4 regions of the Peribacillus sp. NPDC097225 genome follow, and region 1 is predicted to be linked to each of the others. Evidence: riboswitches for the same ligand, from Rfam matches in the RefSeq annotation. Region 1 holds a riboswitch; each other region holds the start of a gene.
What was found. A riboswitch is a leader RNA that binds a small molecule or an ion and turns the genes downstream of it on or off. The one in region 1 is predicted to bind S-adenosylmethionine.
Positions count from the first base shown of each region.

Region 1 (7,459 bases):
GTGGCAGCAGGGGCCACTTCCGTAAAGGAAATTGCGGTGAGCGCTGCTGAACGGGCACATGATACAAGTGCAGCCACAGAAGAGCAGCTAGCGGCGAATGAACAGATTACGACAGGCGCCCAATCACTAGCAATCCTGGCCGAAAACCTACAGAAGGAAGTAAGCCATTTCAAGATTTAGGAACACGATGAAGAGCCCGAACGATGAACACCACTCCCACGGTGTTTTAGTCGTTCGGGTTTTTTCTGTTGCAATGCGGCTTGTCACATGAAATAGGAGGAAGGGGATGGGGATAGCCAAGGGGTGTGCGCGTAGAAAGCTAATGTGGGGAAGAGGAGGATATCCAGGGACTATGCATTCTTGCTTTGATGATAAAGAAAAGGACCAAGCGATTTTCGCTTGGTCCTTTTTCCTATCTTTATTATGCAATCGGCCCGCCAAGTTCTTCGATTTCGTTTGGTACGCTACCGAATTTCTTGAAGTTTGCACGGAATTGAGCGGCAAGGTCTTTTGCTGATTTTGTGTATGCAGCAGGGTCTGCCCATGTTTTGATTGGTTGAAGCACTTCATCAGGAACACCAGGAACATGAACCGGAATGTTCAAGCCGAAGATATCATCTTGAACGGTTTCAATGTTGGCTAATTCACCTTCAAGTGCTGCTTGGATCATGGCACGAGTATAAGCAAGCTTCATACGGCTTCCAGTTCCATAAGCTCCGCCAGTCCATCCTGTGTTAACCAGGTATACTTTTGCGTCATGCTCGTCGATTTTTTCTCCAAGCATTTCAGCATAGCGTGTAGCAGGAAGTGGTAGGAAAGGTGAACCGAAGCATGTAGAGAATGTTGCTTCAGGAGACGTCACGCCTCTTTCTGTACCTGCCAATTTGCTTGTGTATCCGCTCAAGAAGTGGAACATGGCTTGTTCTTTAGAAAGTTTGCTGATTGGAGGCAGTACGCCAGAAGCATCAGCCGTTAAGAAAATGATTGTATTCGGGTGTCCCGCAATACTTGGATTCACGATGTTATCGATCGCTTGCATTTGGTATGCAGCACGGGTGTTTTCCGTTAATGAGCTGTCATCGTAATCCGCCACGCGTGTTTCGGGATCTACCACGACATTTTCCAATACGGCGCCGAAACGGATGGCGTCGAAGATCTGTGGTTCTTTTTCACGTGAAAGGTTGATGGTTTTTGCATAGCATCCGCCTTCGATGTTGAATACACCGTTAGAAGACCAGCCGTGTTCGTCATCACCGATCAGTTTACGGTTCGTGTCGGCAGATAAAGTCGTTTTACCAGTACCGGACAATCCGAAGAATAAAGCGACATCGCCTTCACGACCTACGTTTGCCGAACAATGCATTGGAAGGATTTCTTCTTCCGGAAGTAGGTAGTTCATGATTGAGAAAATCGATTTCTTCATTTCACCTGCGTATTCAGTTCCACCGATTAGGATAGTACGGCGTTCGAATGATACCATGATGAACGTTTCGGATTGCGTTCCATCAACTGCTGGATCCGCTTTGAAATTAGGTGCGGAAAGGATGGTGAATTCTGCTTCGTGCCCTCTTAGTTCTTCCTCATTCGGACGGATGAACAATGTATGAGCGAAAAGGTTGTGCCAAGCATATTCATTAACCACTCGGATAGGAAGGCGTGATGATTCGTCTGCTCCAGCAAAACCTTTGAAGACAAAGACTTCTTCTTTTGTCTTTAAGTAGTCCACAACTTTACTATATAGTTTATTGAATACTTCCTCGGAAATGGGTTGGTTCACTGGGCCCCAGTCAATTTTGTCCTTTACAGAAGCTTCTTCCACAATATATTTATCTTTAGGTGAACGGCCCGTGTATTTGCCCGTTTCAGCTTTTACTGCGCCGGTTGAAGTTAAAACGCCTTCATTTCTGCTTAATACTTTTTCAACTAATTGAGGAACTGAGAGTTGAGTTTGCACATTATTTCCTGCTAATAATTGGTGTAACTCATTAACGTCAACAGAATTCATATATGAGATACCTTCCTTTGTTTAAGTTTTTATAATACAATTAGTATAACACATTGGATTAAATAGTCTATACTATTTAACTTTTTTTGTGAATGAAAATGGAATAGTCACATTAATCAATTATCTCACTTCGAGTGTAACCTTATGTATAGTGCGGGCATATACTTGCAGTGAGTCATCCTGGATGGATGTTTTTGAATCTGGTTGAATCGGGAGACGATCTGGATGAAGTGAATCTAGGGTGTGAAAAACGATTGCTGCCACAAGTCTTTGTGAAGTCCCGTTTTAGGATTAGTGTACCTTTTCATTTATAATAGGAAGAAAAGAAGTGAACAACCATTTATGTATCTGAAAAAGGGATGAATATAGGGGTTCGGATGGTATGTTCATTTTGTCCGATTTATCCATTGTAAGTCAATGGTCTTATCTTCTTAGTTTACACTCTTTAAGAATACTATTTATAGTCCGGCTGTGCCAGATAAAAAGTTTTTTTTATTTTTCATTGGGGAAAAATGTTCTATTTAGAAAAACATTGACAAATTCAGACTAAATACGATAGTATCTTAAATTGTACGGATTCTCTTATCCCGAGTTGGTGGAGGGACAGGCCCTTTGAAACCCAGCAACCTGCCATATTGAACTTGACTCCAAGGTCAATCGCCGAAAATAAAGCGATGAACCTTCAAGGAATAGTGGTGATGGTGCTAACCTGAGCAAGGTAAAAAACCCTTGAACGATAAGAGTGAAAGGATAGATGATAGAATTTTTAAACCTTTCCTCATTTGCCAGGGAAGGTTTTTGTGTTTTTATTCATTAATTCTGTGTCTATGATTGAAACTAATAAGGGAAACGAGTTCCGTAAAAGATCAGGCTCATGCCTACAACATACTAACTTCCAAGGAGGAAATAAGATGTCAAAGAAACGTCTATTTACTTCTGAATCTGTGACAGAAGGCCATCCGGATAAAATTTGTGATCAGATTTCAGATTCCATTTTAGATGCAATCCTAGCTAAGGATGCAAATGCACGCGTTGCGTGTGAAACAAGTGTAACGACAGGTCTTGTACTTGTTGCTGGAGAAATTACAACATCGGCTTACGTGGATATTTCACGCATTGTCCGCGATACGATTGCAGGTATCGGGTACACTCGTGCGAAATATGGTTTCGATGCCGAGACTTGTGCCGTGCTAAGCTCGATCGATGAGCAGTCTGCTGATATTGCAGCGGGTGTTGATAAAGCATTGGAAGCACGTGAAGGTACGATGTCCGATGAGGAAATCGATGCTATCGGTGCAGGGGACCAAGGTCTTATGTTCGGATTCGCGTGCAATGAAACGGAAGAGCTTATGCCACTTCCCATTTCATTGGCTCATAAGCTATCATTCCGTCTTTCTCAAGTTCGTAAAGATGGCACGCTAAGTTATTTACGTCCTGATGGAAAAACGCAGGTAACGGTTGAATATGATGAAAATAACCTACCTGTACGTGTAGACACAATCGTCATCTCCACACAACATGATCCTGAAGTGACACTTGAACAAATTCAAGCCGACTTAAAAGAACATGTGATTAATGCGGTCGTACCGGCTGACTTAATCAATGAAGATACGAAATACTTCATCAACCCGACTGGCCGTTTTGTAATCGGCGGACCTCAAGGGGATGCTGGTCTTACTGGCCGTAAAATCATCGTTGATACGTACGGCGGATACGCTCGTCACGGCGGCGGTGCTTTCTCTGGTAAAGATGCAACAAAAGTGGACCGTTCTGCTGCATATGCCGCTCGTTACGTTGCGAAGAACATCGTGGCTGCCGGCCTGGCTGACAAAGCGGAAGTGCAATTGGCCTACGCAATCGGCGTGGCTAAGCCTGTATCCATCTCAATCGATACATTTGGAACGGGAACAGTAAGTGAAGAGGTGCTAGTGGAATTGGTAGAGGCGAATTTCGACCTACGTCCAGCTGGTATCATCAAGATGCTTGACCTACGTCGCCCAATCTACAAGCAAACAGCTGCATATGGTCACTTCGGCCGTACAGATGTTGATTTGCCTTGGGAGCGTACGGATAAAGCAGAAGCTTTAAAAACACAAGCTAAAGCGTAAATCATATGAGAAAAGGTGCCTTGCTTTAATGCAAGGCACCTTTTTTGATGGGCAAAAATAGGATTAAATATGGCTTCCTAGGGAATAATTCAAGGAATCCTATTTTTAGCTAAGCGTTTTTTTGTAATCATACGATTGGTGTTACTTTATTCGGTCAGCCTGTTTATAGAGTTGTCCTTTTTCAGCATATTCCCGGACAATGCGATCCATATCCTGGCGATCTTCCTCATTAATTTCACGAACGACTTTGGCCGGCCTTCCAAAGGCTAAGGTGTTCGGCGGGATAACCTTTCCTTGGGGGACAAGGCTCCCTGCACCGATGAAGGCACCTTCACCGATTTCCGCTCCATCAAGGATGATCGAACCCATGCCGATGAGGGCTCTCTTTCGAATTTTGCAGCTATGTAGAATGACTTGGTGGCCAATGGTCACTTCATCTTCGATTATCAGTGGGTTATTGGGACTTTGATGAAGTACGCTGTTATCTTGCACGCTTACTCTTTTCCCGATGATGGTGGGTGCCACATCGCCGCGAATGACGGTATTGAACCAGATCGTTGATTCATCACCGATTTTGACATCGCCTGTCACGACGGCATTTTCAGCAAGATAGGCGCTTTCGGAAATTTCTGGTTCCATGCCTTTGAATGGATAAATAATCAATTTTCATCATTTCCTTTCCGAAGTGGATAATTTTGCTGTATTATTTTAATATACCGTATCAAAATAGCCTTGGCTACTATTTGATTGAGCACAATTAATTAGGTTTCGTTTTTGTCGAAAACCGAAAATGTGGTTATAATTTACCATATAGATTATTTTTCATTCTGCATGGAACGTTTACAACTAGAGAAAAGTGAAAGGGGGATTTCGAATGTGGAAATGGGAGACGGACGGAGATGCAAAAGGCGTCATCGTCATTATTCATGGGGCAATGGAGCATCATGGCCGTTACAAGTGGTTAACACAAATGTGGCTTTCAGCCGGATACCATGTCGTCATGGGCGACCTACCCGGGCAGGGAATGACGACACGCGCCTTCCGGGGGCATATCGATTCCTTTGACGAATATTTAGAAGAAGTAAAAAGCTGGATTGAAGATGCATACGATTATTCCCTTCCTGTCTTTTTATTAGGACATAGCATGGGTGGGTTGATTGCGATCCGCCTGCTTCAGGAGGAAGAATGGGACATCGCGGGGGTCATTTTATCATCGCCATGCCTCGGTCTGATGACGCATCCTCCCAAATACTTAACCGCCATTTCACACGGCATGAATATCGTGATGCCAAAATTCCGGGTGGATTCTGGGTTAACTCCCCAAATGGCGACGAGGAATTCGGAAATCCGTGAATCGGATACGAACGATACATTGTACATTACCAAGGTTTCCGTTCGCTGGTATCGGGAGCTTGTACAGGCAATGAAGGATGCTTTTGAAGAGATTCCGGAGTTTCAGGACGTGCCTTTACTGATGATGCAGGGCGGAGATGACAAGGTCGTCAACAAAAAGGCGGTCCGGGAGTGGTTCAACTATAACTTGGCCAGCGAAAAGCAATACAAGGAATGGCCGAAACTATATCATGAAATTTTCAATGAACCGGAGCGGGATGACGTATTTCAATATGCACTGAGTTTCGTTGAAAACCGGTTGAAGATATTGGGCTATGTCGTTTAAATAAGAAAAAAGCTGCTGAGAAACTTCAGCAGCTTTTTGTTTTGGAGGAACTTGTCAAAGACATGTTCGAACGGCTTCAATTCTTCCATCGTGTTCTATCTTCGGTCAATGCAGTCAGGCTAGTGACGAATTGGCCAAATGATTCACTTGTATCTCGTTTGATTTTCTCAGTCAATAAATCTGCCCTGCCAGTAACGAAGTCGATAATTGTTCCATGTTTCTACACCCACTTATCCATTTTTTCCTCATTATAATGGGTAAAAGTTTAAAAGTTCGAAAAAATCGGTCGAAATTACAAAAACACCACCGTTTATTGAACGGTGGTGGGAGTTCTACCTTTTTTCTATCGCAATGAGGAACGGAGGAGAATGAACTTGGTTGATGAAGTCGTATTTCAGGACATGGGCTTTTTGTTGAGACAGGTTCTGTACATAGTGCATCAACGCATCCCGTTCCGTTTCTCCTCCTGGATGGCCGTGATAGATGACGAGGACGATGATGCCCTCTGGCGCCATCATGTCGAACAGTTTTTCAAGAGAAGCGATTGTCGTATCGGCTTGCGTGATGATCGATTTATCGCCTCCAGGTAGATAGCCAAGGTTGTAGATGGCCCCGGTGATCTTTCCCGCATGTTCCCCGGTGATATACGTATCAAGCTGTTCATGTCCATCGTGGACGAGGGTGCAACGCTTTTGTAAATGTTCCGTTTCCAATTTATTCGCGGTAGTGTGAATGGCTTGCTCTTGAATGTCAAAACTATAGACATGACCGGTTTCGCCGACCAATTGGGCGAGAAAGACGGTATCATGGCCGTTGCCCATCGTTCCATCAACGGTGATGTCCCCTTGTTGAACGGCTCTCTCAAGAAGTAGCTTCGCAAAATCCAAAACGCGATTCAGCTTCATGGTGATGGGACCTCCTCTGATTGATAATGTTTTCCCTGCCAGCTATTGCGGCGTTTCAGTTCGGCATCGATGGCGTTCAGGACATCCCATTTATTGACGCTCCACATCGGCCCGATCATCAAGTCTATGGGGCCATCGCCGGTAATGCGGTGGACGATCATTTCTGGGGGAATGACTTCCAACTGATCGCATACGAGATTTACATAATCGTCCCGTTCAAGAAATTCAAGCATCCCTTTTTCATATTGCTTGACCATCGGCGTTCCTTTCAAAAGGTGAAGCAGGTGGATCTTGATTCCCTGGACATCCAGTTTAGCGACTTCACGTGCGGTCTCCATCATCATTGCATAATCTTCGTTAGGCAAGCCATTGATGATGTGGGTACAGACTCGGATCCCGTGTTTACGCAGTTTATCGACGCCTTCCTTGTAGCAAGCATAGTCGTGGGCCCGGTTGATCAAGTTCCCCGTTTCATCATGGACCGTCTGCAGGCCAAGCTCGACCCAAAGATAGGTACGTTGATTCAGTTCGGCTAGATAGTCGACTACATCATCAGGCAGGCAGTCCGGGCGTGTCGCGATGGAAAGCCCGACCACTCCATCCTGAGTGAGGACGCTTTCGTACTTTTCACGAAGCTCTGCCACGGGGGCGTGCGTGTTCGTGAACGCTTGGAAATAGGCCATATACTTGCCGTCTTTCCATTTGTGGTGCATTTTTTCACTGACTTTCTTAAATTGGACATCAAGCGGTTCGACGCGATCGC
Region 1 covers NZ_JBIWDJ010000011.1:43,532-50,990, forward strand. Annotated here, with positions in the region: gene ACIQXH_RS19230 (methyl-accepting chemotaxis protein) at 1-180, shown strand, start outside; gene pckA (phosphoenolpyruvate carboxykinase (ATP)) at 422-2,005, opposite strand; SAM riboswitch class I at 2,585-2,748, shown strand; gene metK (methionine adenosyltransferase) at 2,917-4,113, shown strand; gene ACIQXH_RS19245 (gamma carbonic anhydrase) at 4,255-4,773, opposite strand; gene ACIQXH_RS19250 (alpha/beta hydrolase) at 4,988-5,791, shown strand; gene ACIQXH_RS19255 (hypothetical protein) at 5,833-6,045, shown strand; gene mnmM (tRNA 5-(aminomethyl)-2-thiouridylate-methyltransferase MnmM) at 6,124-6,696, opposite strand; gene mnmL (tRNA modification radical SAM protein MnmL/YtqA) at 6,693-7,459, opposite strand, start outside.

Region 2 (7,459 bases), on a different contig from region 1:
ATTTTCCCACTTAAGTTAACCACTTCTCCAACGACGATCATACAGGGATTTGAGATTCCTTCGTTTTGGACAGTTTTTAGTATAGTGCCTAATGTACCGATAGCCGTCTTTTGTGTATCCAATGTCCCCCAATGGATTAATGCTACAGGTGTGTCTGGACTTTTCCCATGTTCCAAGAGTTTTCCTTGAATATACGGAAGGTTCTTAATACCCATGTATATCGCCAATGTATCGATGCCTTTAGCAAGCGATTCCCATTTGATGTTATCGTCTTCACCCTTTTTACGATGACCGGTTACAATGGCAAATGATGATGCATGGTCTCTATGGGTAACCGGAATACCTGCATAGGCCGATGCGGCTATGCCAGCTGTAATGCCCGGTACTATTTCAAAGCGTATTCCATTTTCGACAAGAGCCTCTGCTTCCTCTCCGCCTCTACCGAACACAAAGGGATCTCCGCCCTTTAATCGGGTGACCACCTTACCCTTTTTTGCATATTTGACGAGAAAACGATTGATTGTTTCTTGTTGCAAGAGATGGTAATCCGGCAGTTTTCCACAATTAATCAATTCTACGCCATCTTTGGCATGAGTCAACAACTCTTTGTTTACAAGGCGGTCATATAAAATAACATCAGCTTCCTGAATACATCTTAACCCTTTTACTGTAATTAAATCTGGATCTCCGGGACCGGCTCCTACTAGATATACTTTCCCCATTTTGCAATCCGCCTTTCCTCAGAGTACTGTTTCGAAATTCGATAAAACGAAACCTGCTCCATTTTTAATTTGTTTCTTTTCATATAATGATACGTCATTAACCATCGGCATTTTCAAAAACCGTTTTTCCAGCTCGATATCGACAAGCTGGAAAGCCATTTCATCTGAATCTGCGGCAATGATGACATGACATAATTCATTCTTAATTGTAACTTCAAAGCGATAAAGATTCATCATTTTTTTACCTCTTTTTAAACAGCAATCATGCTCGCTAAGACATTATCCAGTTTATTCTGTAATTCCGACGTTCCAACCCGTTCAACAAATTCAAGAAAACTTTCCGAGGGAAGTTTTTTGTCTTTAAAATAAAGAATTAGCTCTTTCAAGACATGATAAAGTTGTTCCGCTTCCACTTTTCCTTTTAGTTTTTCATTGAATTTTCCGCCAGCATTTAATGTTCCGCCCACGTATATTTCGAAAGCCTCAACCATCTTTTTATCTTGGTTTTTCATTTTTATCCCTTGTAATCCTATATCAGCAATCGCTCGTTGGCCACAGTTATTAGGGCAGCCAACCATATGCAGCCTTACCGGTACATCTAGATCAATTTCCTTATCCAATGTTTCGGCAATGGTTTTCATCCTGTTTTTCGTTTCAACAAGTGCTAGGTTACAATATTCTATACCTGTGCAGGAAACGGAGTAACCGAGAAATTTCTTGGGCTCGTATGGAAATCTTTCAAAGATTGTTTCCTGTTTTAAGGCTTCCAGATTTCCATCCGATACATTCGGAATAATCAGGTTTTGTGAATTGCAATTCCTGATTTCCCCATTTCCATATCTTTTAGCTATTTCGGCGAACTCGATAACCTCTTCGGGCGTTAGTCGACCAACTGGGATATTGACGCCCACATAGTTGAGTCCTTCCTGTTTTTGTTTATGTATGCCGTAAAAATAACCAGCATTCCATTCCTTCAACGCACTTTCTCCCTTGTCAGGTAGCGGCCCAGTGTATTCCAGTACTTTTTCCGTGAATTGTTCAGGGCCCCAATCAGCAACAAGAAACTTCAAACGTGAACGGTGGCGTTTTTCCCGGTATCCGAAATCACGAAAAATCGTTGTGATCGCTGCAGCCACTTCTACCGTTTTCTCAGGTAAAACGAATAAATCCAGTTCTTGTGCCAGCATAGGGACTGAGGATAGACCCCCACCAACTTTCACATGAAAGCCGACTTCTTCTTGCCCATCTATGACCTTTGTTGCCGGATTAAAGGAAACGCAATTGATTTCGGCGTTTGAAGCATTATGTATATTAGCACTGACTGACATTTTATATTTACGTGGAAGGTTCGAAAAGTCTTCATTCATTCTGAAGTATTCAAATACATCCGTAAGGACTTCCCGCGTATCGAATAACTCATCTGGATCGATTCCAGCTAGAGCGTTGCCGATAATATTCCGTGTTATGTCTCCGCAAGCACCCGCTGTTGTCAATCCTACCTGATCTAGACGATTTAATATATCAGGGACCTGCTCTATCGTCAACCAATGAAATTGTATAGCTTGCCGTGTAGTGATGTCATAGACATCGCGGCCATAATCCTTAGCAATATTTGCAAGGGTGATCTGTTGGTCGTATGTGAGAATCCCTCCTGGAATCACAACACGCATCATCCAATAACCAGCTTCTTTAGGACGTTGTAAGTAAAGACCTGCCCATTTGAACACATCCCATTCTTCTTTAGGGATGGAGTCGAATCCATTTGCCGCGTAATGAGGAATATCGTCAAAAATCTTCAAAGCATCTTTTTCCAGTTTCCGAATTTCCATTTTGTTTTTGGCAAGCGCTGGATTGTCCGCCCAAATCTTCTCGTACACCATTTCTTTTCCCCCTAGGTTAAATCGCTCTCTTTGTTGTCAAATAGTCTATAACCTGTTCGACGCACTCTTCTACACTAAACTGACTGGATTCCAATACGATTTCCGGATGTTCCGGTTCTTCATATGGAGAATCGATTCCAGTGAAATTTTTAATGATACCTTTACGCGCCTTGTCGTAAAGACCTTTTGGATCACGGACTTCACATTCTTCAAGTGGACATTTTATGTACACTTCAATAAACTCGCCTTCTCCAAGCAGGTCCCGAACAATTTGACGATCTGCACGAAAAGGTGATATAAATGCCGTTAATACGAATTGACCACTGTCCACGAAGAGCTTGGATACCTCTCCAATCCGTCTAATATTTTCTGTGCGATCTTTTTCTGAGAAGCCTAAATCCTTGTTAAGTCCATGACGGATATTATCCCCATCCAAAACATAATTTCGGATATTCCGATTATACAACTCTTTTGCAACAGCATTGGCGATCGTTGATTTCCCAGAACCTGAAAGCCCGGTAAACCATATCACCGTGCTCTCATGACCGTTTTGCTTCCGTCTAAGTTCCTTCGTTACCGATGCATCATGCCAAGTTACATTAGTACTTTTACTCATGAGGATCCTCCTTCTAAAACTTACAATAATTAGTTATATACCTCGTTCTTCTTAAGCCCTTCTATCAATACTTCGATTACTTCTTTGCGGCTGAAAGTCGCTGGTGGAATTTCCCCATTCCGTAACATTTCCCTAACCTTCGTCCCAGAAAGGATGACGTGATCTTCTTTACCATGCGGACATGTTTTTGCAGAAGCCATATTCCCACATGTTTTACAATAGAAGCTATGTTCAAAGAATAATAATGTTATCCCTAACTCATCAGAAGTGAAGTTCCCGAAGATCTTTTGTGCGTCATACGTACCGTAATAATCGCCCACACCTGCATGGTCGCGTCCGACAATGAAGTGAGTACATCCGTAGTTTTTACGAACCATTGCATGAAAAATCGCTTCTCTAGGTCCTGCATATCGCATGGCTGCTGGGAATACCGCAAGTGAGACACGGTCCTTTGGATAATACTTTTCAAGTAATACTTTATAGCTTTCCATCCGAACGTCAGCAGGAATGTCATCGGACTTCGTGGCACCAACTAATGGGTTTAAGAATAATCCATCCACTATCTCCAATGCTGTTTTTTGAATATATTCATGGGCACGGTGAACGGGGTTTCTTGTTTGGAAACCGACAACCGTTTTCCACCCTTTTTCTTCAAATGTTTTTCGGGTATCAACTGGGTCTAAATAATGATCCTCGAATAATGGACGCTCGATCCGTTTAATAAGCTTGATTTTACCACCTACATATACATCGCCACGATTATATAGATTTTTTACACCTGGGTGATTCTCATCATCCGTTTGATAAACTAAAGTTGCCTCCACTTGCTTATCAGGTGTAAATATATCGGAAACGGCAAGGACTCCATAAGTTTGGCCCTCATGAGTTAACTTTACTTCTTCCCCGATTGTAAGAGCGTTTGCCACATCAGCGGAAAGTGGTAATGTAATAGGAATACTCCAGACATGCCCGCTGCTAAGCCTCATATCCTTTACTACTGTTTGATAGTCTTCTTTTGAAAAGAATCCCTCAATGGGGCTGTATGCTCCAGTCCCTATAAGTTCCAAGTCGCTTAATGAGATTTCATCAATTTCAACGGATTGTTCTATTTTAGTTAAATCATAGTCTGGTTCAAAGCGATTGATTAATGTTCCTCCGTGCGGCAAGCTAATGGTCATGCTGATTTCCCCCTGAATTTTTTATAATTATGATAAATGTAATCCGCATTCTGTTTTTTGGGCACCTTGCCATCGTCCTGAACGAAGATCATCAGCATTAATGGCAGGTGCTGTACATGTTTTACAGCCAATACTTGGATATCCATTATCATGAAGCACATTATATGGTAAGCCATTTTTATGCGCATAACGCCATACATCTTTCCATGTCCAATGAATGAGCGGACAAATTTTGATAGATTTGAATTTGTTGTCCTTGTTTATATATTCAGTCAATGCACGGGTTTCCGATTGCTCCCTGCGCAGTCCCGAGAGCCAAGCCGTCGCTGTTGATAATACTTCAGTGAGCGGCGTAATTTTGCGGATGTTACAGCATTGATTTGAGTCATGAAGCCATAATTCATCACCAAATTCAGCGGCTTGTTCTTCCAATGTCATTTCCGGTTTCTTCATTACAATGGAAAGCCGTGGGTAACGATTTTTCACTTGTTCGATTAATTGGTAAGTCTCAGCGAAATGAACATCCGTATCCAAGAATACGATTTTGGCGGAAGGATTAACCTTTGCCAGCAAATCTGTCAGTACAATTCCTTCAATCCCAAAACTACAGGCATAAATGAGTTTATCTCCGTACTCTGAATTTGCCCATTCCAATACTTCTAACGCGCCTTTTGTATCGCTATCTTCCGGGAACGAAGGTAATGTCGCTGTATCAATATTTTCATAGTCCACTAGCTCTGCCAACTCTATACCCCCTTTTAAGAATCACCCTATGGTACAGCAGATATCTTTGAAAGCCTTTGAAACACCATTTCTTATAATGAAAAAGGCGGCTTTAACCAATAGTTTCCTATTTATATCAGCTAAATCCACCTCTAGTTTTCTAGTCAGCAGTCCATTTATTTAATTCTCAATTTTTCGTTTCTTTCCATTTGTATAACCTTACCGTCCTGAACGATAAGGGTTATGGATCCATATTTCATAGTTTTTAGCATTTCTTGCAGCCTTTCAAATATTTCCCCCAGCTGATTTTCCTTTTCCAAGGCTATTCCTCCTTTAAGAAAACTCGTCGACTAGCTTGTCGTAAGATGATCAGCTTGTAAATGAATTCCCCCAAATTAATAAAATCAATCAGAAAAATCCTTCCATGCCAAGATGGAAAGATTGATAAGGTAATCTTATTTACCTTATCTTCCAAAATGATGACATTTTGTTGGATGTAGCACCTTGCATTCATGATGCAGGTTGCTGGACTTCAAAGGGCCAAATCCCTCCGTCGCTCTTGATAAGTTTTATTATTTTAAATATTAACACATATCAAATCATTGTCAATGGAGTTTTCATATAAATTAACTTGGTTTAATATTTTGGTTTAACTTCAATTATTATACACAAATAGTTCAAGTTTGTTACAGTGATTTGTTAAGCCAGTAAAAAAGGTTCATTCATCCTGAACAAGCTTGAATAAACCTTTAAAGTAGCCTATAACTTAACTCGTTGATGGGAAGGGTCAAGATAAAAAGAAGAAATCATCAATTTCTTCTTTTTTGTATGGCTTCTACAAATTCCTTTACTTGACTCTTTGTACGATCAAGTAATTCCACTTCCTTAATCGGATGTTTTGGATTCTGCTTATCGATTTCTTTATCCACAAAGTATAACCCCTGCATCGGTTCCCCTTTTAATATTGATATAAGAGGTTTCAGCGCATAATCTATAGCCAATAAATGCCTGTTGCTTCCCCCAACCATTATGGGCAAAACTGGCTTATCCTTAAACGCGCCCTCGGGTAATAAATCAATTAGAGCTTTCAACACTCCTGTATAAGATGCCTTATAGACAGGTGAACCAATAATGATACCATTAGCTTGCTTAATCTTTTCTGAAAGTCTTAGAATATCCTCGCTATCATAACGACCTTGGAATAAGTCGTTTGCAGAAAACTCGGTAATAGAATGATAGTCCGTTGTAAATCCTTCTTTTTCCACCAACGTTTGGATATATTTTAATGAAATATCTGTTCTTGATGGTATAGCAGGGCTGCCTGATAAAATTATAATTTCGCTCATATCTATTCCTCCTGTATGTAAAATCTGCAAAGGATCTGGGTCCTTTCCAGTTAAGCAACTTCAATTAATTATCTTAATTATCAGAAAAATAAAAGTCAAGTAACTTAATTGGAATTTATATTTTTGAAACACTAATAAGTATCGTATTATGCCATTGACTAAAAATCCTGCCCCGTTAGGGCAGGATTTTTAAAGCTTTTCAACTCTATTGATTGAGTCTTTCACCATTTTTAAAAAAAGTTGTATAAATCGTTGATCACCGGTCAGTTCTGGATGAAACGAACTGACAAGAACCTGTTCTTGTCTAGCCGCCACTACTTTCCCGTCATAACTTGCTAATATCTCCACATCTTCACCTACGCCAACGGCAAAAGGTGCTCTGATAAAGACACCCATGAAAGGTTCTTCCATTCCTTGAACTATAAGGGGTGCTTGAAAACTTTCCCTCTGACGACCAAAACCATTTCTATTCACTGTAATATTGATAAAACCAAGATGGGGATGTTCCAAACTAACCATTTCCTTTGCCACTAATACCATCCCTGCGCAAGTACCGAAAATCGGTTTTTTTTGTTCGAAAAATGCCGTAATCGGCTCCATGAAACCATAATGGTCCATTAGTTTTCTCATAGTGGTGCTTTCTCCACCCGGAATGATCAGGCCATCGATATCCTTTAACTGTTCTGGGTTCTTAACTAATATCGCATGCTCACCGGCTTCCTTGATTTGGTTCATATGTTCATCTACAGCACCCTGCAAACCTAAAACACCTATGGTTACCATGTTTACCATCCACGCTCCTGCATTCTCTCAGCTGGGGCCAACTTAGAAATATCAATTCCTTTCATCGCGCTTCCCAATTCTTTAGACAACTTGCCTATTAAATCATAATCGGTGAAGTATGTAGTTGCTTGTACGATGGCAGCAGCGAATCTATCGGGATTTTCCGATTTGAAGATTCCTGAGCCCACAAATACACCGTCTGCCCCAAGTT
Region 2 covers NZ_JBIWDJ010000002.1:125,264-132,722, reverse strand. Annotated here, with positions in the region: gene cobA (uroporphyrinogen-III C-methyltransferase) at 1-722, opposite strand, end outside; gene ACIQXH_RS06540 (DUF3906 family protein) at 741-959, opposite strand; gene ACIQXH_RS06535 (nitrite/sulfite reductase) at 974-2,602, opposite strand; gene cysC (adenylyl-sulfate kinase) at 2,619-3,218, opposite strand; gene sat (sulfate adenylyltransferase) at 3,248-4,396, opposite strand; gene ACIQXH_RS06520 (phosphoadenylyl-sulfate reductase) at 4,424-5,128, opposite strand; gene ACIQXH_RS06515 (YezD family protein) at 5,296-5,412, opposite strand; SAM riboswitch class I at 5,581-5,688, opposite strand; gene ssuE (NADPH-dependent FMN reductase) at 5,929-6,465, opposite strand; gene pdxT (pyridoxal 5'-phosphate synthase glutaminase subunit PdxT) at 6,655-7,248, opposite strand; gene pdxS (pyridoxal 5'-phosphate synthase lyase subunit PdxS) at 7,251-7,459, opposite strand, start outside.
Region 2: another riboswitch for S-adenosylmethionine. It lies ahead of ACIQXH_RS06515 (YezD family protein); the one in region 1 lies ahead of metK (methionine adenosyltransferase).

Region 3 (7,459 bases), on a different contig from region 1:
ATTGATACTGAAGAGATAGCGGAATTCTTTTACCAAGAATTATTAAAGCGGGGCTATCTTCCAAAAGAATCTGAAGTTGAAGATCTTGCTGACATCACATTCGAATACCTTCTTGAAAAATGCATTATTGATGAGGAAGTCGATGAATGATGTATCATCAATCAATGGGCAGTTTTCTTGCCATTACTCCTTAAAATCAACTAAAAAGACGGCGGGTTTCCGCCGTTTTGCTGCGTTCCACCGATCACTTAAAGAGTGTTATATCCTACTTCCTGCAGTAGATAAAGAAGTTCTATTTTCCTAATATGGGGTTGGTATGTTATAGTAATTGGGAATGTCATTTCAACCACTTCAAGGAGGGAATTTTAAGAATGAGCGTACATATTGGTGCTAAAGAAAATGAAATTGCGGAAACGGTTTTGCTTCCTGGGGATCCGTTACGTGCAAAATATATTGCTGAGACGTTTTTAGAGGATGCTAAATTATACAATGAAGTTCGTAATATGTTTGGGTATACAGGAACTTATAAAGGAAAACGTATTTCCGTTCAAGGTACAGGAATGGGTGTCCCTTCGATTTCGATTTATGTAAATGAATTGATGAATAGCTATAATGTCCAAAAACTTATCCGGGTTGGGACAGCTGGTGCCATTCAAAAAGATGTGAAGGTCAGAGATGTAATCCTGGCTATGAGTGCCTCTACAGATTCACAAATGAACCGCATGACATTCGGTGGCGTTGATTTTGCTCCTACTGCTGATTTTGATTTATTGAAAAAAGCTTATGATGCAGGGGTGGACAAAGGGTTGCAATTGAAAGTCGGAAACGTATTTACCGCAGATCAATTCTATAATGATAATAGTGAATTGGAAAAGTGGGCCAAGTACCAAATCCTTGCTATAGAAATGGAATCGGCTGCATTATATACACTTGCTGCTAAGTTTGGTCGTAAAGCATTATCCGTTTTAACGATTTCCGACCATCTTTTAACAGGTGAGGAAACAACCTCCGAAGAGCGCCAAATAACATTCAATGAGATGATTGAGGTTTCTTTAGAGGCAGCGATTCAAGACTGACTATAAACGTTATCATTTACGGGTAGCCAGGAATAGAAGAAACTAAGATATTTAGTTTCTTCTATTCCACGGAGTCCGTATTTTTGCACGTAAATAGAATGTGGATAAAGAATTGGTCTCTATAAGAAAGCTGGATTGGAGCAAGATGGTAGGCACTTACATATCATTCAAAAAATTTGATAACTAAAGTTTTCCGATTTGCTAGAAAGCTGATAAAATAGGATGTATTAGTTAATATTGTCATGAAGAATGAAAGTGGTGAGGCTTCAGTGGAAGAAGAAAATCAACAACAGCCCAAAGATGAAGGCAAAATTGTGAAAATAAAAAAGTTTACGTTTATTATGGGGATTTTCTTACTCATATTTTTGACAGCAGGGATAACTACAATCGCGTTGACCTTTGGCGATGAAAAAGTAGAGTCACTTGCACCGAGTAATCATCCTGAATTTGAAAAGTTATATTCTACATATGATACGATCAAAGATAATTATTATGAAGAAATCGATGAGAACACGCTCGTGGATGGAGCTATAAATGGAATGATAGAATCGTTGGATGATCCTTATTCCTCTTATATGGATAAGAAAGAAGCCTCCAGTTTCCATGAGAGCATCTCTTCTTCCTTTGAAGGAATAGGTGCTGAAATCCAAGAGAAGGATGGACAGATCATGGTGGTTTCCCCTATTAAAGGATCACCAGCTGAAAAAGCCGGAGTCCGGCCTAATGATATTATACTAAGTGTCAATGGCAAAAGCCTTGATGGCTTAAGTTCTTCGGAAGCTGTCTTGAAAATCAGGGGGAAAAAGGGAACAAAAGTGGAACTTGCCATTTCAAGGGCGGGTGAAAAGGAACCGATTACTTTGTCCATTAAGCGTGATACCATTCCGATTGAAACGGTTTATTCAGAGATGCTTGATGATGGGATTGCCAAAGTGCAGGTTACAAGTTTTTCTGAGCATACGGTGGAAGAGCTGAATACGGCACTTGAAGACATGGATAAAGAAAAGATGAAAGGCCTAATATTGGACTTACGTGGAAATCCGGGTGGATTGCTTGACCAAGCGATCGCGATGGCAAACTTATTTATCCCGAATGGGGAAGTCATCCTTCAGGTCGAGGATCGAAAAGGAAAAAGAGAAGTCTATAAATCCCAGAATAATGGTGAGTTGAAGCTACCAGTGGTCGTATTAATTGATGATGGAAGTGCAAGTGCATCTGAAATCGTTGCCGCCGCTGTTAGTGAATCTGCGGGTATTCAGCTTGTAGGGGTAAAATCATTCGGGAAAGGGACCGTGCAAAAAGCCGCAGACTTTGATGATGGTTCCAACTTTAAGTATACAGCACAAAAATGGCTGACTCCGAAAGGCAATTGGATCCATAAAAAAGGGATTGAACCGGATATAAAAGTCAAGCTTCCCGAGTATGCCAATCTTCCATATATCTCTCCTGATAAAGGATTGAAAGTATCGGATTCCTCGAGTGAAGTAGAAGCAGCGGAGAAAATGCTGAAAGAAGCCGGGTATAATCCAGGAAAAGTGGATAAGTATTTCGATGAAGAAACAAAGGTAGCGGTCAAGGAATTCCAAAAGGATCATAAGATCAAAGAAACAGGTGTCATTAAAGACGATACAACCGTTAAATTGATGGAAGTCATTAGGGATAAAATCCTTAAAAATGATACTCAAGTGAAAAAAGCGGTGGAAGTATTGAAAAAGAAAATCAAATAATCTTTTATAAAAACAAGCGGCCTATCAGCAAGCATTTATTGCTGATGGGCCGTTTTTCGTATGCTTGACTTAGGTGTGTGTGTAATCCATAAGGTGACCATGGAAGAAGTACCAATGGGTGGGGAATGGAAGGGTATCCATGATGAAGTAGAATTTGAAGAAAACGAGCGGTAAACCCTGCTTGAGGAACATGAACTTTCATACAAGGCTAAGAATAATTACTACCGAAAAGCGGCAGAAAAATCAAAGAAGGCTAGATGCCAATCTGACTAAATTCTGCGATTATATCTATCAAAAAGAACCTCGTCAGAATAAATATAACAGGAGCAACTGAATGGGTTTCCAAGGTTAATCGTGAAAAGAATGAAGGGGCTGTCTAATAAGTCCTTATTCCAGTGGATTTCGCAAAAATAAAGAGGCAGAAATGTTGTTAAATCAACGTTTCTGCCTTTTACTATTTATTCAATTTCGGTGTGTAATTACACCTTTTGGGACAGCCCCTTGATCAATCCTTTATAAATAATTTCATTTTACAACAAGCGGGATATTACTCCTGTAATCAGGTGAAATGATGCCATTTTCGGTAATGATGCTTGTAATAAGAGAATGGGGCGTAACGTCAAAAGCAGGATTGAATGTCTTCACATTTTCTGGTGCTATCCTGACTCCTTGTATAGAAGTGATTTCATCCCCATTCCTTTCTTCGATTGGGATGGAGATACCCGACTCGAGAGATAAATCGAATGTACTTGATGGTGCTGCTACATAGAAAGGAATATCGTAATGCTTAGCTAATATCGCCAAACCCAATGTACCAATTTTATTGGCTGTATCACCGTTTGCCGCAATACGGTCTGCTCCGACTATAATGGCTTCGATTTTTTTATGATGAATGGTGTGGGCTGCCATATTATCCGAGATTAATGTAACGTCCACTCCAGCTTGCATAAGTTCCCATGCGGTGAGTCGTGCCCCTTGCAAGACAGGTCTCGTTTCACAGGCATAGACCTTTATAGGAAAGGATCTTTCCTGGGCCAGGTGGAAAGGTGCGAGGGCAGTTCCGTACCGTGCAGTGGCTATCCCCCCAGCATTACAATGGGTTAAAATAGAATCACCCTCGTTGAATAAAGACAATCCGTATTCACCAATTTTTCGGCACATCTCCACATCCTCTGAAAATAGCTTTTTTGCTTCAGCAACAAGAGCGCTTTTGGCTGAAGCTATGCTATTGGCTGCTTGTAGAGTACTCTCCATTCTTTTCAGTGCCCAAAAAAGGTTGACCGCTGTTGGTCTTGAAGAAGCGAGTGTAGTAACATGTTTCGTGACATTGTGTTTAAATTGCCATAAATCCGTGGTATTTTCCTGGATTGCACCAAGAGCAACGCCAAATGCTGCAGTTAGCCCGATAGCGGGGGCACCACGGACCTTCAAGGTCAAGATGCTGTCATATACATCTTTAACCGTAAAAAGTTCAATGAATTCTATTTTTGATGGCAAGGCCTGTTGATTCAATAAGGTAATATGGGTATCATTCCATTGGACGGAATAGGGTAGTGGCGTTGTAGTTGTCATATGTATATCTCCTTATAGGGCTGAATAGGAAGGCAATGTATATTGCTTTACGGCTTCTATCACTGCTGAAATATTCAGTTCTTTCCGATTTTTGATTATATGGGCCCCGATTTTCAAGGTAGCCGTTTTAGCTGTAATTCTAGTTTCTTTATTCTCAATGCCATTTAAATCAGCAACATGAGATAGGCCAATGGTTCTTCGAATTAGTTCACATCCTGCAAAGCCATATGCATCACCTTTAAACTTGTTGAGTACATATGGAAGATAACCTTCGATCTTACTGTAAGGACTTTTATTTTCAGAATTCCACAGGTTTGTATATGTTTCTTCAAATGTATTCCAAAATTCCTGAAGATGAGTAAAGATTTCTTCCTTCCCAGTGGCCTCGCGTGTTACTGCCTGGAATAGGAGATTCGCCATGTATTGTCCAAGGTCAAATCCAACAGGACCATAAAAAGCGAATTCAGGGTCAATTACCTTTGTTTCTGTATCACTTGCAAATATACTTCCCGTATGTAAATCGCCATGAAGAAGGGCCTCCTGCTCGGATTCGAAGCTTTGTTTTAACTTAGCCACTTCCAGTATTAAATCAGCATCTTTCCATATAGACTTGGCAGCCTCCAGCAACTCAAGCTCAAACTCGCCTGGATGTTCCTCCAAAAAAGGATCCGTGAAAATGAAAACCTCAGTAATCTTGCAGAGTTCTGGATTCGTGAAGTTCCGGGCAACCTCTTTTTTCGCTGCCGGTTCCAAATGAAAATCAGACGTATAAAAAGCGGTCTTTGCAACAAATTCACCAATATGTTTGGATAATAGAGGGAAATGATCTCCTTCAATTAATCCGGTCCGGGCGATTTTCAAGTGTGATAAATCTTCCATGACGGTGATTGCAAGCTGTTCATCAGAATAATAGACTTGTGGGACAAGTTCGGGACAATAGCTTCTGAATTGAATTAATGCATTTGCTTCGATAGCCGATCTTTTTAAAGTCAATGGCCAGCTTTCACCAAGAACCTTTGCGTAAGGAACTGCTTGTTTGATGATGACTCCTTTATTTGTTACGGGATTTGTAACGTGAAAAACATAATTTAAATTTCCGTCACCGATTTCATTACATAGTAATGAGTCATCTGAATGCAGTAACCCAAGTTTCTTCGTTAGGTCAATTGCCGTTTCGTTTGTCAATAGCTTGAAATTTGATGGTTGAGTCATTGTTATCCCTCCAAGTACATTAAAAAATATGAAAAAGCCCCTTTCCCATAGAAAGAGGCAGAAGCTTCACTTCGAACCTCTTATCTCCCAGAAAGAATTCTTTCTGGTGGATTTAGCACCGTGCTCTGTGGATATAATCCGGCGGAATTCCCGCCCCATTTCACAATGGTATTACAGTCGGTTGCTGGGCTTCATAGGGCCTTTATCCCTCAGCCTGCTCTTGATAAGAGTATTGTATTTATTTTCAGAAAATTAATCTTGAATGAATGATATCAATATTTCAAATAGTTTGTCAATGGGAAATTAATAAAAATCGGGCCGCCGATCTTCGAAAACGGGTATTTTATTTCTTGCTTCTCCTACTTTTTCTAAGTCAAGGGTGCCGAGTAGAAGTTCTTTTTCTTCACCAGCCTCACAAATGATTTCTCCCCATGGGTCGATGATGATGGAATGTCCGGCAAAATGATTATTGCGGTCAGAACCGGAACGATTCACAGCCACAACGAAGGCTTGATTTTCGATTGCCCGGCTGATTAACAGTGCCCTCCAATGATGGAGCCTAGGCTTTGGCCACTCGGCGGTCACGAAGATAACCTCCGCACCTCGTACCGTATGGGCTCGTTGCCATTCCGGAAACCGGATATCATAGCAAATGAATCCGGCGCAAATCTTTTCATCGAGGGAGAATAAGCCGTCTTTTTTGCCAGGTTGTAAGTAATGGTGTTCATCCATCAATTGAAACAGATGGAGTTTATCATATTCTTTAACCAGTTTGCCTTCTTTATCGATGATGAGCATTGTGTTATAGATGCCTTCCTTAGTTTTCTTTGCAATCGAGCCACCGATTATGTTAATTCGGTGTTTTGTTGCAAGGGCTTTTAGAAAGGTAATGGTTTGTTCTGCTTCTTCGTCTGCAATTTCATGTAATCTCGTTAAGTCATAGCCGGTTGTCCATAGTTCCGGCAGCATGACGATGTCCGGTTTAGACTGTACAGCTTTTTCAATCCATTGTTCTACCACCTGAAAATTTATATCTGGCTGTCCAAAGGCAATGTCCATTTGTAAACAGGCGATTTTCCATTTCATCATTTAAAACCTCCATATGTAAAAAAGTACTTTACAAGATTAAGATAAACATATATCATTTGTGACTATAATTTCAAGAAATTTCAGAGAAGGTGCAAAGATGGTGCAATTCGAAAAATCCAGACTTCTTCAAGAGCTTCCAAAGCAGTTTTTTGCTTCTTTAGTCGAAAAAGTTAATAACATAACATCAGAAGGCAAGGATGTCATTAATCTTGGGCAGGGAAATCCAGACCAACCGACTCCTGAACATATCGTGAAGAGCCTGCAGACAGCAGCAGGAAATTCCATGAATCATAAATATTCTCCTTTTAGGGGGCTTCCCTATTTAAAAGAAGCTGCGGCCCTCTTTTATGAACGTGAATATGGCGTCAAGCTAGATCCTAAAACGGAAGTGGCGATTCTTTTCGGTGGAAAGGCTGGTCTAGTCGAATTACCGCAATGCTTGTTGAATCCAGGCGATACAATTTTAGTGCCTGATCCGGGCTATCCAGATTACCTGTCAGGTGTAGCGTTAGCCCAAGCTAAAACGGAAATTATGCCCTTGACCGAAGAAAATGATTTTCTTCCCGATTATAAGGAAATAGATAAAGAGGTTTTTGACAAAGCGAAGATGATGTTCTTGAATTATCCCAATAATCCCACAGGAGCATCGGCGTCAGCAGAATTCTTCGAAGAAACGGTTTCCATGGCAAAAGAACACTCGATATGTGTGGTCCATGATTTCGCATATGGTGCAATTGGGTTCGATGGGAAAAAACCGGTAAGCTTCCTTCAAGCAGAAGGATC
Region 3 covers NZ_JBIWDJ010000001.1:81,661-89,119, reverse strand. Annotated here, with positions in the region: gene ACIQXH_RS00400 (YozD family protein) at 1-150, shown strand, start outside; gene deoD (purine-nucleoside phosphorylase) at 372-1,076, shown strand; gene ACIQXH_RS00390 (lmo1851 family serine protease) at 1,346-2,803, shown strand; gene mtnA (S-methyl-5-thioribose-1-phosphate isomerase) at 3,329-4,375, opposite strand; gene mtnK (S-methyl-5-thioribose kinase) at 4,388-5,593, opposite strand; SAM riboswitch class I at 5,665-5,817, opposite strand; gene ACIQXH_RS00375 (carbon-nitrogen family hydrolase) at 5,891-6,673, opposite strand; gene ACIQXH_RS00370 (pyridoxal phosphate-dependent aminotransferase) at 6,774-7,459, shown strand, end outside.
Region 3: another riboswitch for S-adenosylmethionine. It lies ahead of mtnK (S-methyl-5-thioribose kinase); the one in region 1 lies ahead of metK (methionine adenosyltransferase).

Region 4 (7,459 bases), on a different contig from region 1:
ACTAAAAAAATATGGATTGAGAGTCAGTGAAAAGAATAGGTAAGCAAAGGGGGATTTCCGTAAGGGGAATACCCCTTTTCATTTCTTCCCTAGTAGTCATCTGGATAATAATATATCTATGAATCTGAAAGACAATCCATTCTAATTCAAAAGTGGTTCGTTCAGTCAAAAGTGAATGATGGTTATGCCATATGAATTCAATTATTTGAATCAAAAGTGAATCATTCTTATTTCGTAAAGTGACTTAGTATGGCTTTTTCAAGATGGCATAGTACTTGCATTGTTATTAAGGAAATGCTTTACAAATGATTTATGGGGAATGTGAGGTGACTGTGGAACGTTTCCGACGATTGCACAGCGTTATTCAGTTGACAGATATGAAGATAGTATTCATGAAATCATAAAATGGGATGCAGACAACTAAAAAAGTAGATAAAGATTACGGAAAAATGGGTCGAAACGAGGTTACAGAAGAAGCGGGTAGCCTTTCGATGGATTACGCGATAAAATAATGAAAGCGCTAACAAAAAAGGTTGGCATTAACAATTCGATAGGGTCATGGAGAAGAGTTCCTTATGGTTAGGGATGTTGTATTCAAGTAAAGCATTACCTACGAACATTCATTGGGATAAGGGAGGAAGGAAATGGAGATTTTAATTCAGCAATTGTTTAATGGTTTAACAATCGGAAGCGTATATAGCCTAGTTGCCCTTGGGTTGACATTGGTATATGGGATTCTTCATATCCCTAACTTTGCCCATGGTGCTCTCTATATGATAGGAGGGTATGTCACGTTGTCGATGATGACGTTATCTGGGCTGAATTACTGGATTGCTATGTTCGTGTCCGTCATTGTCGTGGGCCTTCTTGGGGTTTTATTGGAACGATTCGTATTCCGTTTGTTAAGGGATGCTCCACCGTTGCATGATAAAATTGCAGCCATTGGAATTTTACTTTTTCTTGAAGCCTTTGCACAATTTGTCTGGGGAGCTGATTTTCAAACCATGCAATCTCCTTATGGACAAGTAGTCAATATCATGGGCTTGACGTTCACGATGCAACGTTTGTTGATTATTGTGGCGGCAATCGTGGTCATGTCGGTTCTCTATCTGTTCTTAAAGAAGACGTATACAGGTTCCACGATCATCGCGATGTCCCAAAGTCGTGAAGGGGCTTCGCTAGTCGGGATTAACATCAATAAAGTTGCCATGCTGACCTTCATGATTTCTGGGGGGCTAGCCGCCATTGCTTCCTCCCTTGCATCTCCCATCAATCTAGTTTTTCCAGGCATGGGTCATTTAGTGATATTAAAGGCTTTCGTGATTATCATCCTAGGAGGGATGGGAAGCGTTCCAGGTGCAATCGTTGGTGGATATATTCTTGGATTCAGTGAAAGCCTTGGCGCAACCTATATATCCAATGATTATAAGGATATCATAGCCTTCTTCCTTTTAGTAGTCATCTTAACGGTCAAACCGACGGGTCTTTTCGCAAAGGGGGAGAGGTAGTTTGAATATCTTATCAAAACGAAATGTCATCTTAATTTTGATCATCCTGGCCTTTTTATTTCCAATCATCGCGCAGAATGACTATTACGTTCATATGTTAACGTTGTCTTTCATCTGGGCAATCGCGGTATATGGAATTAATCTGTTAGCGGGCTATACGGGCTATCTTTCGCTTGCCCATGCTGGATACTTTGCCATTGGGGCGTACTCATTGGGGTTATTGACGGTAAAAGCGGGAATGAACTTTTGGTTGGCACTGGTCTTGTCTTGCCTAATTTCAGGGGCGCTTGGTTTTTTGGTCGGCTTAATAGCATTGAGAACAAAAGAACACTTTTTCGCAATTTATACTTTATGCGTCGGATATATCATCTACCTGGTCATCGATAAATGGGAAGGTCTTACAGAAGGAGTTAGAGGCTTGATTGGGATTCCGGCCCCTGGAAATATCGGACCCATCACTTTCGAGACGGCCGCTTCACAATATTATTTGGTGCTCATTTTCCTACTTGGTGTCATTTTGGTCATGTATCGCATTGTTCATTCGTTGACAGGGAGAACCTATATGGCCATCAGGAATAGTGAGGAACTTGCCCAAACGATAGGCATATCCACGATGAAGAATAAGTTGACCGCATTTGTTCTTTCTACATTTTTTGCAGGCTTGGCAGGTGCCTTATATGCTTCATTCGTGCGGTTTATCGGACCGGATATCGGGTCTACGGCCATAATGTTCGACTTGTTGATGTATCTACTGGTCGGCGGAATAGGAACTCTATCGGGACCTTTGGTTGGAACTTTGCTTCTCGTCATACTATCCCAGAATCTACAATTTCTCCAAGAGTATCGAATGTTGATCTTTGGACCTTTACTTACGTTGATCATAATTTTCTATCCACGCGGTATTTCGGGTGCATTCTTTGATTGGAAAATTAAACGAAGAGATAAGAAACAACTGATTATGAGTAAGGACGTTCCGGTTAATGCGGAGGAGGGATGAAGATGTTTATCGAAACGAAGAATTTAACAAAGAGTTTCGGGGGATTGGCAGCTGTAAAAAATGTGGATTTCACCATTGAAAAAGGAAAGATCAATGCGATTATCGGGCCTAATGGAGCCGGGAAGTCTACGTTTTTCAACTTGATCAGCGGCTTCCATCGTCCAAGTTCTGGAGCAGTCCTCTTCAAAGGGAAAGACATCACGAAGCTTCCTGCCAATGAAATAGCGGGGCTTGGCATAGCAAGAACGTTCCAGACGACTAGTCTTTTTGAACAATCCACCATCTTGGATAACGTGATTGTAGGGCATAGGCTTCGCACTAAATCGAATTTGGTAGATGCTATCCTAAGGACGAAGAGGTTAAAACGGGAGGAAAAGGCCTGTCGTGATAAAGCGATGGAAGTTTTGAGAATTGTCGGCTTAATGGATGCGGCAAATAAGATGGTCTCGAGTATTTCTCAAGAGGAAAAGAAGAGGACGGCGATTGCCCTTGCCCTTGCGACGGATCCGGAAATCATCTTTCTTGATGAACCGGCTGCCGGTATAAACCCTGATGAAACAGAAGGGCTTACAGAACTGATCAAGGAGTTGAATCAATCGGGCTTCACGATTTGCTTGATCGAGCACAAGATGCATATGATCATGAACTTAGCTGACCATATCATGGTCCTGAATTACGGGGAAAAGATTGCTGAGGGCACTCCAAAAGAAATCAGGGGGAATGAGGCGGTTATTAAAGCCTATTTAGGAGGTAGTGCTAGTGCTTAAGTTAACTGATGTTACTGTATGTTATGGGAGCTTCACTGCGATTAAGCAAGTGAATATTGAAGTGGAAAAGGGAGAAATTGTCGTTCTATTGGGGGCGAACGGGGCAGGCAAAAGCACGACATTCCGTTCTATCAGCGGAATAAGCAAGCTGGCTCAGGGTGAAATTCATTTTGAGGAACTGGCTATCGGAGGTAGGGCTCCGGATAAGAATGTCCAAGCTGGAATCGTGCAATGTGCAGAAGGGCGGAAACTGTTTCCTCAGATGACTGTCCAGGAAAACTTGAAGATGGGAGCTTACGTACATCGAAAAAAAAAGATGGAAATCAAGTCCTCATTGGAAAATGTCTATCATTTATTTCCTATTTTAAAAGAAAAACTCCATGATGAAGCCGGCAGCTTGAGTGGTGGACAACAACAGATGCTGGCCATTGGCAGGGCTTTGATGTCTAAACCGAAGCTTTTGATGCTAGATGAACCTTCTGTGGGCCTCGCTCCTTTGATTGTTGAACAGATGTTCCAAGTCATCGAAGAAATAAACCGGGAAGGAATAACCGTTCTACTAGCCGAACAGAATGCGAATGCTGCTCTTAGCATTGCAGATAAAGGATATGTTTTTGAAAATGGGGAAATTGTCGTTGAAGGGACCGCAAAAGAATTATTGTCTAACGATGAAGTAAGGAAAGCCTATATCGGAGCATAAGAGTTTAAAAATGAATGGGGGATTTTTATGAAAAAGTTGAGTGTATTCTTTGTAATGCTATTACTCGTCCTAACGGCACTAGTGGGGTGTAACAAGGGAGACAGCCCTGCATCAAGTGGGGGAGGAAAGGCCGGTAAAGGGAAGAATGTTGTCAATATCGGTTTTAGCGGCCCTTTGAGTGGAGCAGCAGCCTTATATGGAAAACGAACGTTAAATGGTATGGAGATGGCTGTAAATGAAATAAACGATGCCGGTGGATTCGAAGTGGAAGGGGAAAAATATACGCTCAATCTGGTTTCATTGGATGATAAGTACTTACCGAATGAAACGGGTTCAAATGCTAAACGTTTAATCCAGGAATACAAAACTCCGATTATTTTCACTCCTCATAGCGGGGGGATACAGGCCCTACAGGTTTTTAACGAAAAAGAGAAATTTATCATCGGTGCCTATTCGAGTGAACCAGCTATCACGGAAAGCGGAAATTCATTAACGGTAAGGATCCCGCCAAATTATGAAGGGTATATTGAACCGTTTTCTACGTATGCAATGGAAAACTTCGGCAAAAAAATCGCGGCATTGCCACCATCTTCCCAGTACGGGAAAGACTGGGCGGAAAACCTACTACCACATTGGGAAAAGCAGGGTGGTAAAGTCGTGTATAATGCCTCAATTGATTTCTCTAAAGAAACGGATTTCTTCACGACTGTTACAAATGCTTTAAAAGAAAAGCCTGATGTCCTTTTCATCGGTGGGGCGTCGGAGCCTACGGCCAAGGTTGCAAAACAAGCAAGAGAACTAGGTTTTAAAGGCGGTTTTATTATCATGGACCAGGCGAAACTGGATCAAATGAAGCCAATTGCCGGTTCATACGAAACATTGGAAGGTTCGATTGGTGTGCTTCCGCTTATCGACTCCAATGAAGAAGCAGCACCAGCATTCATTGATAAATATAAAAAAATTTATAAGGAAGATGCTAGTTCTGAAGTGGGGTTGAATTACATTGCTATGTATGCCTTTGTGGAGGCAATGAAAGCGGCAGGAACAGTCGAGGATGTGAAAGCCATCCGTGAACATATGCAGGATGGGCTGACAAACACGGCACCTGAACAGAAAATTTACAATATACCTTCGATTGACGAAAATGGTGGATTCGCAGCAAAAGTCGTTGTCGGAGCGGTAGAAGATGGCAAAGTGGTACCCATCAGTGTAGAAGAGTAAAGTATCACTTGCTTTCACACTAGCTACCTTTAGGCCCCGAAAGCTAAAAAGTAATGCATTCAATAAGTTTATAAAAATCTTTAATACTTTACCTTGCGAAAACTCTTAAAATGCTGTACTCTTATATTTGCTTTAAAAAAATGAATATTTCTTACTTCTTATCAAGAGAGACTGAGGGACTGGCCCGAAGATGTCTCGGCAGCAGACTTATTTAGAGTGCTGTGCCAAATCCAGCAGGCGATTGACCTGAAAGATAAGAGGAGTGTTTATAGATTAAAAGACCTCTTCTTGTATTAAAACGGAAGAGGTCTTTTTGTACTCATAGGATAGGAATCTGTTCTTGATGGTTTGTTACTATTTTATAATCATGCTTATATTAAAATGAAGGGATGCCGGAAAATTTAGAGAGTCCAAAAAGAGTATCCAATACCATGCAAAAATAATAAAGAGGTGTACATCATGAGTTTAGACAATAAAGGGAATCCATGGGCTTTAACGCCGTTTATCGTTTTTTTGATATTATTTATAGGTTCAGGTGTGATTACAAAAGATTTTTACACATTTCCAGTGATTGTTGCCATTGCCATTGCATCTGCTGTGGCACTGGCAATGAATCGAAAGGAATCATTCAATCACAAAGTAGAAATCTTTTGTAAAGGTGCCGGGGATTCAAATATTATGTTGATGGTTGTCATATTCCTATTGGCTGGGGCTTTTTCGGAAGTGGCAAATGGGATGGGAGCCGTAGCATCTACGGTGAATCTAGCACTTTCGATCGTTCCGCAAAATCTATTAATGGTGGGGTTATTTATTATCGCCTGCTTTATCTCATTATCTATGGGGACAAGTATGGGAACGATAGTGGCTTTAGCACCAATTGGAGTAGGAATTAGTGAACAGACGGATATTTCAGTTGCCCTTTCCATGGCTGCGGTCATTGGTGGCTCAATGTTCGGTGATAATCTTTCTTTCATTTCGGATACGACTATAGCAGCTGTACGTACACAGGGAACGAAAATGAAAGACAAATTCAAAGTGAACTTTTTTATTGTTTTACCTGCTGCGGTAATTACATGTGTTATCCTTGGTTTTCTGACGATGGGTGAACAAGCTACAATTTCTGGAGAAGCCTACAGTTGGGTCAAAATTCTACCTTACCTTGGTGTTCTAGTGGCAGCATTGGCGGGGATCAACGTATTCTTGGTTCTCTCTATCGGCATTGTCTTTGCTGGAATAATCGGTTTAGCGGATGGCAGTTATCATGCAATGGAGGTTATTCAAAAAGTAGGAGATGGAATGGCTGGGATGTATGAAATCTCCTTCTTAGCGATCTTGATTGCAGGCATGGTTTCGGTTATCAAACATAACGGCGGAATAGATTACCTACTGAACCTCGTGACGAAAAAAAGCAAATCAAAAAAAAGTGCTGAGTTCAGCATCGCGGGATTGGTTGCTTTAACGAATCTTTCAACGGCAAACAATACCATATCCATCATCATTGCTGGTCCACTTGCAAAAAATATTGCCGAAAAGTATGAAATTGATCCCAGGAAATCTGCCAGCTTGCTCGATGTTTTCGCTTGTAGTATTCAAGGATTATTGCCATACGGGGCACAACTACTTTTAGCTGCCGGTGTTGCACACATCTCTCCTATCAGTATCCTACCCTATTCTTTCTATCCGGTCTTAATCGGGATTTCAGGAATCATAGCCATTTTAATAGGTTTTCCCCGATTCTCGAAGAAGAAATAAAAATAGTATGGGTGGAAGAGTATCAATAAATCATGAATGTAAAATCATGAATGTAAAATCATGAATGTTGGCCCTGGAGCATTGTCGCCAGGGCTTTTTTAGGGTAAGTGACTTCGAATGGAAAGTGTGGATGAAATCTTTAATTCTTTTATGTTCCAAAAAACTAATATCCTTCTTCAATAATATTAAAATAGTATAATAAAATACAATTAACGGAGATATCTTTATTCTTAAGTGTTTACTATTTTGTAAAAGCGGGAACTCTAAAGGTATTGTAATGAAATAATTAGAGGTGGGTTCGTTTAAAAATGGAGATAGTAGAAAAGTTTATTACTGAAACAAATGATTTATTATGGTCCTCTATACTGATCATTTTATTAATTGGAATGGGCATTTATTTTTCTTTTCGTACTAAATTTGTACAATTTAGAATGGTGAAAGAAATGATTAGGTTACTAGGGGAAGGTGCTACGGCAGATAAGAAAGGCGTATCTTCGTTTCAGGCCTTTTGCAT
Region 4 covers NZ_JBIWDJ010000002.1:304,456-311,914, reverse strand. Annotated here, with positions in the region: gene ACIQXH_RS07360 (sigma-54 interaction domain-containing protein) at 1-43, shown strand, start outside; gene ACIQXH_RS07355 (branched-chain amino acid ABC transporter permease) at 645-1,508, shown strand; gene ACIQXH_RS07350 (branched-chain amino acid ABC transporter permease) at 1,510-2,505, shown strand; gene ACIQXH_RS07345 (ABC transporter ATP-binding protein) at 2,508-3,272, shown strand; gene ACIQXH_RS07340 (ABC transporter ATP-binding protein) at 3,265-3,972, shown strand; gene ACIQXH_RS07335 (ABC transporter substrate-binding protein) at 3,994-5,193, shown strand; SAM riboswitch class I at 5,349-5,453, shown strand; gene ACIQXH_RS07330 (Na+/H+ antiporter NhaC family protein) at 5,653-6,945, shown strand; gene ACIQXH_RS07325 (alanine/glycine:cation symporter family protein) at 7,254-7,459, shown strand, end outside.
Region 4: another riboswitch for S-adenosylmethionine. It lies ahead of ACIQXH_RS07330 (Na+/H+ antiporter NhaC family protein); the one in region 1 lies ahead of metK (methionine adenosyltransferase).